2 regions of the Paenibacillus sp. FSL P2-0121 genome follow, and region 1 is predicted to be linked to the other one. Evidence: a T-box and tRNA genes for the amino acid it is inferred to sense, from the RefSeq annotation. Region 1 holds a T-box; the other holds one or more tRNA genes.

Region 1 (3,425 bases):
CTTACCGCTATCCCAAGTCGTTAACTCACCAGGCTCAATACCCAGCTGTTCCCAGATCTTTGCTGGTGTTTGTGTCAAGAACGGCTGCAGCAGGATTGAAGCGGTACGCAGACCTTCCACCAGATGTCTCATCACAGAAGCCAGCTCGGCGGTTCTATTTTCATCTTTGGCAAGCACCCAAGGTTGTGTCTCATCGATATATTTGTTGGTGCGGCTAATGAATATTCCGATAGCTGTCAGCGCCACGGAGAACTCCATTTTTTCCATAGCTTCTTCTACTTTGGCATAAGTATTCTCAGCCGCAGCTTGAAGCTCACCATCAAATGCTGTTACATTTCCTTCATATGCCGGAATCTCGCCTGCAAAATACTTTTCAACCATAGCCCCTGTACGGTTCAACAGGTTACCAAGGTCGTTGGCAAGATCATAGTTAACCCGGTCTACAAAGCTTTCCGGTGTGAACGTGCCATCCGAACCAAACGGTACTTCGCGCAGCAGGTAGTAACGTAATGCATCCAAGCCATAACGATCAATCAGTGTCACAGGATCAACTACGTTACCTTTAGATTTCGACATTTTTCCATCTTTCATGAGCAACCAGCCATGGGCAAATACCTTTTTCGGAAGGGGTTCCCCAAGCGCCATCAGAATGATCGGCCAGTAAATCGTATGGAAACGAACGATTTCTTTACCAACGATGTGTACATCCGCAGGCCAGAACTTGTCATACAAGGTGCGATCCTCGGAACCATAACCCAGCGCAGTAATATAGTTAGTCAAAGCATCAATCCACACGTACACGACATGCTTCTCGTCGCCCTTAACTTTTACGCCCCAATCAAAGGTTGTACGGGAAACTGCAAGGTCTTCCAGTCCGGGTTTGATGAAATTGTTAATCATTTCGTTCTTACGGGATTCCGGCAAAATAAACTCTGGATTCTCCTCGTAAAATTGCAGCAAACGATCCGCATATTTACTCATCCGGAAGAAATAACTTGCTTCCTTCACCAGCTCAACCGGGTGGCCGCTATCTGGGCTTTTTGCACCAGTAATCACACCGTTGTCATCACGCACTATATCAACTAATTGCGTTTCTGTGTAAAAGGTTTCATCTGGGATACTATACCAGCCTTCATATTCACCTTTATAGATGTCTCCTTGCTGCAGCAACCGATCAAAAATATCCTGTACCACTTTTTTATGACGCTCTTCCGTAGTACGGATGAAGTCATCGTTCGAAATGTCCAGCTTACGCCATAGCTCCTTAATACCAACAACAATGTCGTCTACGAACTGCTGAGGGGTCTTTCCTGCTTCCTCTGCCTTCCGCTCGATCTTTTGTCCATGTTCGTCTGTACCGGTTAGATAACGCACTTCGTAGCCGCGCAGACGTTTGTAACGGGCCATTGCGTCTCCTGCCACGGTTGAATAAGCATGTCCGATATGTAGCTTGTCACTTGGATAATAAATTGGTGTCGTTAGGTAAAACGTTTTTTTCTCACTCATTCAGTAATCATCCTTTCTTATTAAAAAACAAAAAACTCCCGCCCCCATAATGGGGCGAGAGTATAACTCACGCGATACCACCCAAATTTCCTGTCTCTTCACAGAGCGCAGGCTTCGCCAGTTCCCTCGCGGGAACTGTCCATTAACGCTGGATCACGCTGTTATCTTACGTGAACCACAATTGCAGTTCCCGCTCGAACACAGTTCCTCCCGGACCATATTCAATCTAACGCTCCATACCGGATTTCAGCATATTCCGGCTCTCTGTAATGGACGTAACGATTTACTTATCCGTTCTTCGGAATTCATACTATTACTTGTGAATATACCCAATGGTAAGGCCCCATGTCAAGTCGCAGGGGCAGAATCCTTCTCAGCAGATTCATCTTGAAGAGGCGGCACAGGATCAAGTCCTCCAGGATGAAAGGGATGACATCTGGCAATCCGCTTAGCTGCAAGCCATGAGCCTTTCAATGGACCATGGACTTCAATGGCTTCCAGGGCATAGGCAGAGCAGGTTGGATAGAAGCGGCATGTTGCAGGTTTAATAGGGGAAATGTACCTGCGATACACCCGAATAGGCGCCTGAATCGTTCTGCGTAGGGTCACCATTTCTAAAGTCCCTTTTGTTTATCTGATGCTGCAACTAATTCTTCTTCCCGGTTCTCTTCACATTCTTTGCAATAACCGAACACCTCAAATTTATGCTTGACTACCCGGAATTGATCGGGTGTATCCGTTAAATTCATCGGGCAGAAATTAATCGGGTAGGTCTTTTGGCATTGAAGGCAGATCATATGATGGTGATGATCCTGATGATTGCAGCTTCCCTTGAACTTCACTCCGTCTTCAAAGACAATCTGTTCAAGCACACCAAGCTCTTCCATTACACGAAGATTGCGGTACACCGTATCAAAGCTAAGTCCGCTATACTTACGGCCCATATGCTCATATACATCCTTCGCTGACAAATATCCCTTATTCTCGCCGAATAACTGGGCAAGCGTTTTGCGTTGGTCGGTGATTCGCAGTCCTTGCCCCGACATGACTTCTAATATTTGTTCTGTCGACAGCATACGCTCATCTCCCATAAGATCAGTTCATTTATATTTCACTCTCTTAATAATGCCCCAAAATAAATGCCCCGTCAATGAAGCACCATGATGCGCCCCTACGCAACCTCTGAATTATTATATTTAAACAAAAGCCCGGCTGCGTATTCCTTTACGGAATATTCAGCCGGGCCTTTATTGTAGATAATTCCCCAATAGAGCTTATAGGGATATTCCTATTTGTTATTTCTTTGCTGGAAGTGGAGTGATGAGGAAATTGACCGGCAAGTTACTGCCTGAAGCTGCTGTGAACAAAATCTCCACAGAACCTCCATACTCACCACTACGATAAACCACACTGTTCATGTCAGCGTTCGAGAGACTTCCCACGCTTGGCATATGCACGATTTGGTTATTAACCATAACCGGCCCCATATAGTTACCGCCACGTGGATTAAACGTAATCAATGAGTTTGGTGCAACATTTTCGAATCTGATCTTGTATAATACCCCGAAATTACCGGCATTGGATGCTTCCGTACCTGCCATTGGGTCTACGCCAGCCAGGTTCTTATCACTGTAATTATCGCCTAGCAGAAGTTTTGCAGGAGTTTTTCCTACCTCATCGGTAACCGTGATAATACGAGTAGAATCTTCGTAAGTTCCCCGATTATGCACTCCGTCTCGATCCAGAACTGGAAGTGTTGGAAGTGTAGTCAGTGGATCTTTATTCGCATCAATCAACATGACATTATAATCGATTGGATAATCACTAAATAAGTCCGCTTGAAGTGAAACAATTTCACTTGGTTTCATAGCAATTTGGTTTAGATCGGTCAGAATTGAGACACTTTCCCCTGGTTGCAG
Region 2 (3,425 bases), 300 kb from region 1:
AATTGGGGACTACATCGGTAATGCCATCGTCCCCCAAACAGGCCGTCTAGTGAGCGTATGGACAGACACGCGGACCGGTACTGAGAACATCTGGTTTGGGGATAATCAATAAGCTATTAATCAACTTCTGATGATAAATTAAAAGGCTGTTAAGTTAGTATATCTACTTGCAATAAAGGATGCCGAGCGAATATGCGGCATCCTCTATTGCTTCTTATCAAAATTCAGCATTAACCTGTTCAAAGAAATCATCAATTTCAGCGTATTGGACATGCTTTTAATTCAATCAAAATCTACGGCGTATGGTGCTTGCTACTTAATAGTCTATATGTCATGACTGTCCCCTTTCCTCTACAAGAGTAGGGCAATTCCACAGAATACATACTTTTTACCGTTTTCCAGATGATCTGTGATAAAACCAGAGGATCTAATAACGCCGTGACCAAAATGTGATCACGCTGGAAGAACTACCTACTGCATTTCAACGTAAACATAACATTGTCTACATAGGATTGTATACTATCCCGGAACTGAACCATCCATAAGGTTGGCTCGCTGCGGACAGCAGTATTTACAGGGTTTATCGAATAAGCAAAAACAGACCCGTATACATTTGAAGCGCCCCCTCTACCTATCTCAAATAAAACACTCCCCGGAGATCCGATTGCAAAATAAAAACACGCCTATAAGAGCGTGTTGTCACAATGTTTGTTGCGATGCATGGTTCTTATGAACTTTTGCAGAATCATTACTTATAGACTTCATTTTCTAAAATAATAACTTGTTCCTCATTTGAGGACTTCCCTATTTGTTTCGTATTTTCAACCAAACGAAAAATATTATCACAACATTGTTTAGCACCCATTACTAATAAAGGAACACCAATAAAATCAATCATTAATCCTCTTGAGAAGAACCCTCCGATTGACATCAGAATGGGCACCGTGGGTGAAGTATTAGAGAATATTATTTTTTCTTCAAAATGATGTTTACTTTCAAGTAATAAACTCAGGTCTCTTAAAGCTGGGACTACAAGTTTTGATGACTTCCTACCGATTGTATAAACTGCGTCTCCATTTTCATCAATTCCGTGAAAAATAATCTTACCAAAATCATTTTTCGTTAACTTATTAAAAAATTTAACATTCAATATTTCCTCTGAAGTTAATTTCCGCTCAGACTGAGTAATTTGTTTTAAATGATATGCTGCTGCTAAAGAAGTCGTATGTGTCCCACCATAATCATTATAGATATAAATCATAATATCATCCTTCATATTTTTCTCTTATGATTATATCCATTTTATAATGGTGTAATTCGTTTTATTAATTTCAAACCCTAATTGCAGAGTATGGTCTTACTTCCCTTAATAAATACCCTATTTAATTTAATAGGCATTATTATACTTTTCATATTCAAATATTAGGAATGACCTTAAGGAACGCTACACGCAAATTGAGGCTTATTAAAAAATATGGAGACTCATATAAGGATAATGATTTAGTATGTTGCTACCTTGGCAAAAAGTTATACAAAACCAAAACGAATTACTGAAGGTATGAACGTACTAGTACGTAAAGCAGGCGTCAAAAAAAAGATTCCACGACCAGTGAAATAATTTCCGTTAGCAAATCCGTTAGCAAGCTCAAAATCCTGGTCTTTATCCATTCTATTTTCTTAATATCACAAAGCCTACAGACAGCAAAAAACCCTTACAAAGTAAGGGTTTTTGATAAGTGGGCCCTGAGGGACTCGAACCCCCGACCAATCGGTTATGAGCCGACCGCTCTAACCAACTGAGCTAAGGGCCCGGATCTAAAAATATCCGAATGTACAATTGCTGTTGTAATAAAATTGGTTGCGGGGGCAGGATTTGAACCTGCGACCTTCGGGTTATGAGCCCGACGAGCTACCGGGCTGCTCCACCCCGCGTCAGAAATAATATTCAAACAGCGACAATAAATAATATACAGTACAAAATGGGTCTACGTCAAGGATGAATTTGTAAAAGTTCTCAAGGCAAAAATCTAACCCCATATCTTCCTTTGCGGGATCGATAAATCTCCACAAAACTTGGGTCATGATAGCCATAAATCCAGCCATCTTGCTCCAGTCTTTTTGCCAAACAGCCTGCTTGAAATCTCGTTCTGAACAGTTTCGCGAAGTATATCCAATTCATGATGCCCTCTTCTCCTTTTCGCAAATTAATCTTACGCTGCTCTGAACTTATCATGCCCAAGTTCCACAAAATAAGCCACCGGAAATCCGGTGGCTGCTACATATTCCAAAACTCAATCCCCTATGGAGTCAAAATAATATGTGGGATCTTTTTCGAGCGTACCCAGCATCGTATTCCCTTGCTTCTCCCAAGCTTTAAGTGCACTCTCGACCGTTCTCTTGCCCTGATAAACTTCTGTGAACAGTTGGCGCCCAACATCATTAACACGGCTAATTCCAGGCTTCTGTGTTTGTAGGACGTTCATCAAAGGATCATTGGCTGGTAATGGTTTAAGCGTATAGAAGGACTCCAGATTTACTGAAGGTACTTTCGTAGTAATGTAATCCTTACGGGAAGTTAGTTCCCCGCGGGTATGGGCTTTAATTTTAGCTACTTCATTACTGTTGACGAATTTGATCAAATCCCACGCATCTTCCTTATTAGCAGCCATAGTGTTGATAGCCATCATATTACCTACCCAAGTACCTACAGCCACTCCTGGTTTCTCCTTAAAAGTAGGTACGGTAACGAAACCCCAATCGACAGGATTATAATTTTTAATTTTTGCTGCATTGCGGCTCACACCTGCAAGCTCATTAAGATAATCGTATTCTCCAATTACCATTGCAGCTTTTCCGGTAAGGAAGAGATCCCCTTGGACAGGACTATAGGTACTCCGTTCTGTTTCTATAAAATCCATACCGTTTAACCCAGGTGTAATTTGCTTTTTCACCAATTGGCTGTAGGTCGTCCAAGCTTGACTCCACTGTGTTTGGTTTACCTCCATCTTATGTCCCTTGTTGTCATACATAGCAAGCTCCAGCGGTGAGACATAGGTCTGCATATCCCAGAAAGGATCGCTCATATAACGGTTCATCGAAAAGCCATATATACGCTTATCTTTATTTGTCGATTTCTTGGTCACCTTTTCGGCCAGCGCGAACACTTCATCCCAAGTCATTCCATCTGTCGGATAACCTACACCAGCAGCATCAAAAATACCTTTGTTAAAATATAACGCACTCGACATAAAAGTCGGCGCTAACGCGTAAAGACTTCCTCCACCCAGCTCACGAACTCCACTTAGCATCGTAGGCGCCATATTGCTTAAATCATATTGATCTCGTGCGATAAGCGGCTCCAGCGGTTGCACCAGATTATGTTCCACCAAACTCTTCACCAATGTACTATCACCGACGATTACATC

The links. A T-box is a leader RNA that pairs with one kind of tRNA and senses whether it is charged. The one in region 1 lies ahead of metG (methionine--tRNA ligase), so its partner is inferred to be a tRNA-Met.
Region 2: it encodes a tRNA-Met, which carries the amino acid that the T-box ahead of metG (methionine--tRNA ligase) is inferred to sense. The anticodon was not compared.

What each region holds. Positions count from the first base shown of each region.
Region 1 covers NZ_CP150245.1:4,982,507-4,985,931, forward strand. The annotation lists gene metG (methionine--tRNA ligase) at 1-1,506, opposite strand, end outside; T-box leader at 1,554-1,814, opposite strand; gene yidD (membrane protein insertion efficiency factor YidD) at 1,855-2,118, opposite strand; gene MKY54_RS22205 (transcriptional repressor) at 2,121-2,582, opposite strand; gene MKY54_RS22210 (copper amine oxidase N-terminal domain-containing protein) at 2,802-3,425, opposite strand, start outside.
Region 2 covers NZ_CP150245.1:5,279,744-5,283,168, forward strand. The annotation lists gene MKY54_RS23370 (sialidase family protein) at 1-112, shown strand, start outside; gene MKY54_RS23375 (DUF3189 family protein) at 749-1,261, opposite strand; tRNA gene MKY54_RS23380 (tRNA-Ile) at 1,738-1,811, opposite strand; tRNA gene MKY54_RS23385 (tRNA-Met) at 1,856-1,932, opposite strand; gene MKY54_RS23390 (hypothetical protein) at 2,015-2,179, opposite strand; gene MKY54_RS23395 (extracellular solute-binding protein) at 2,292-3,425, opposite strand, start outside.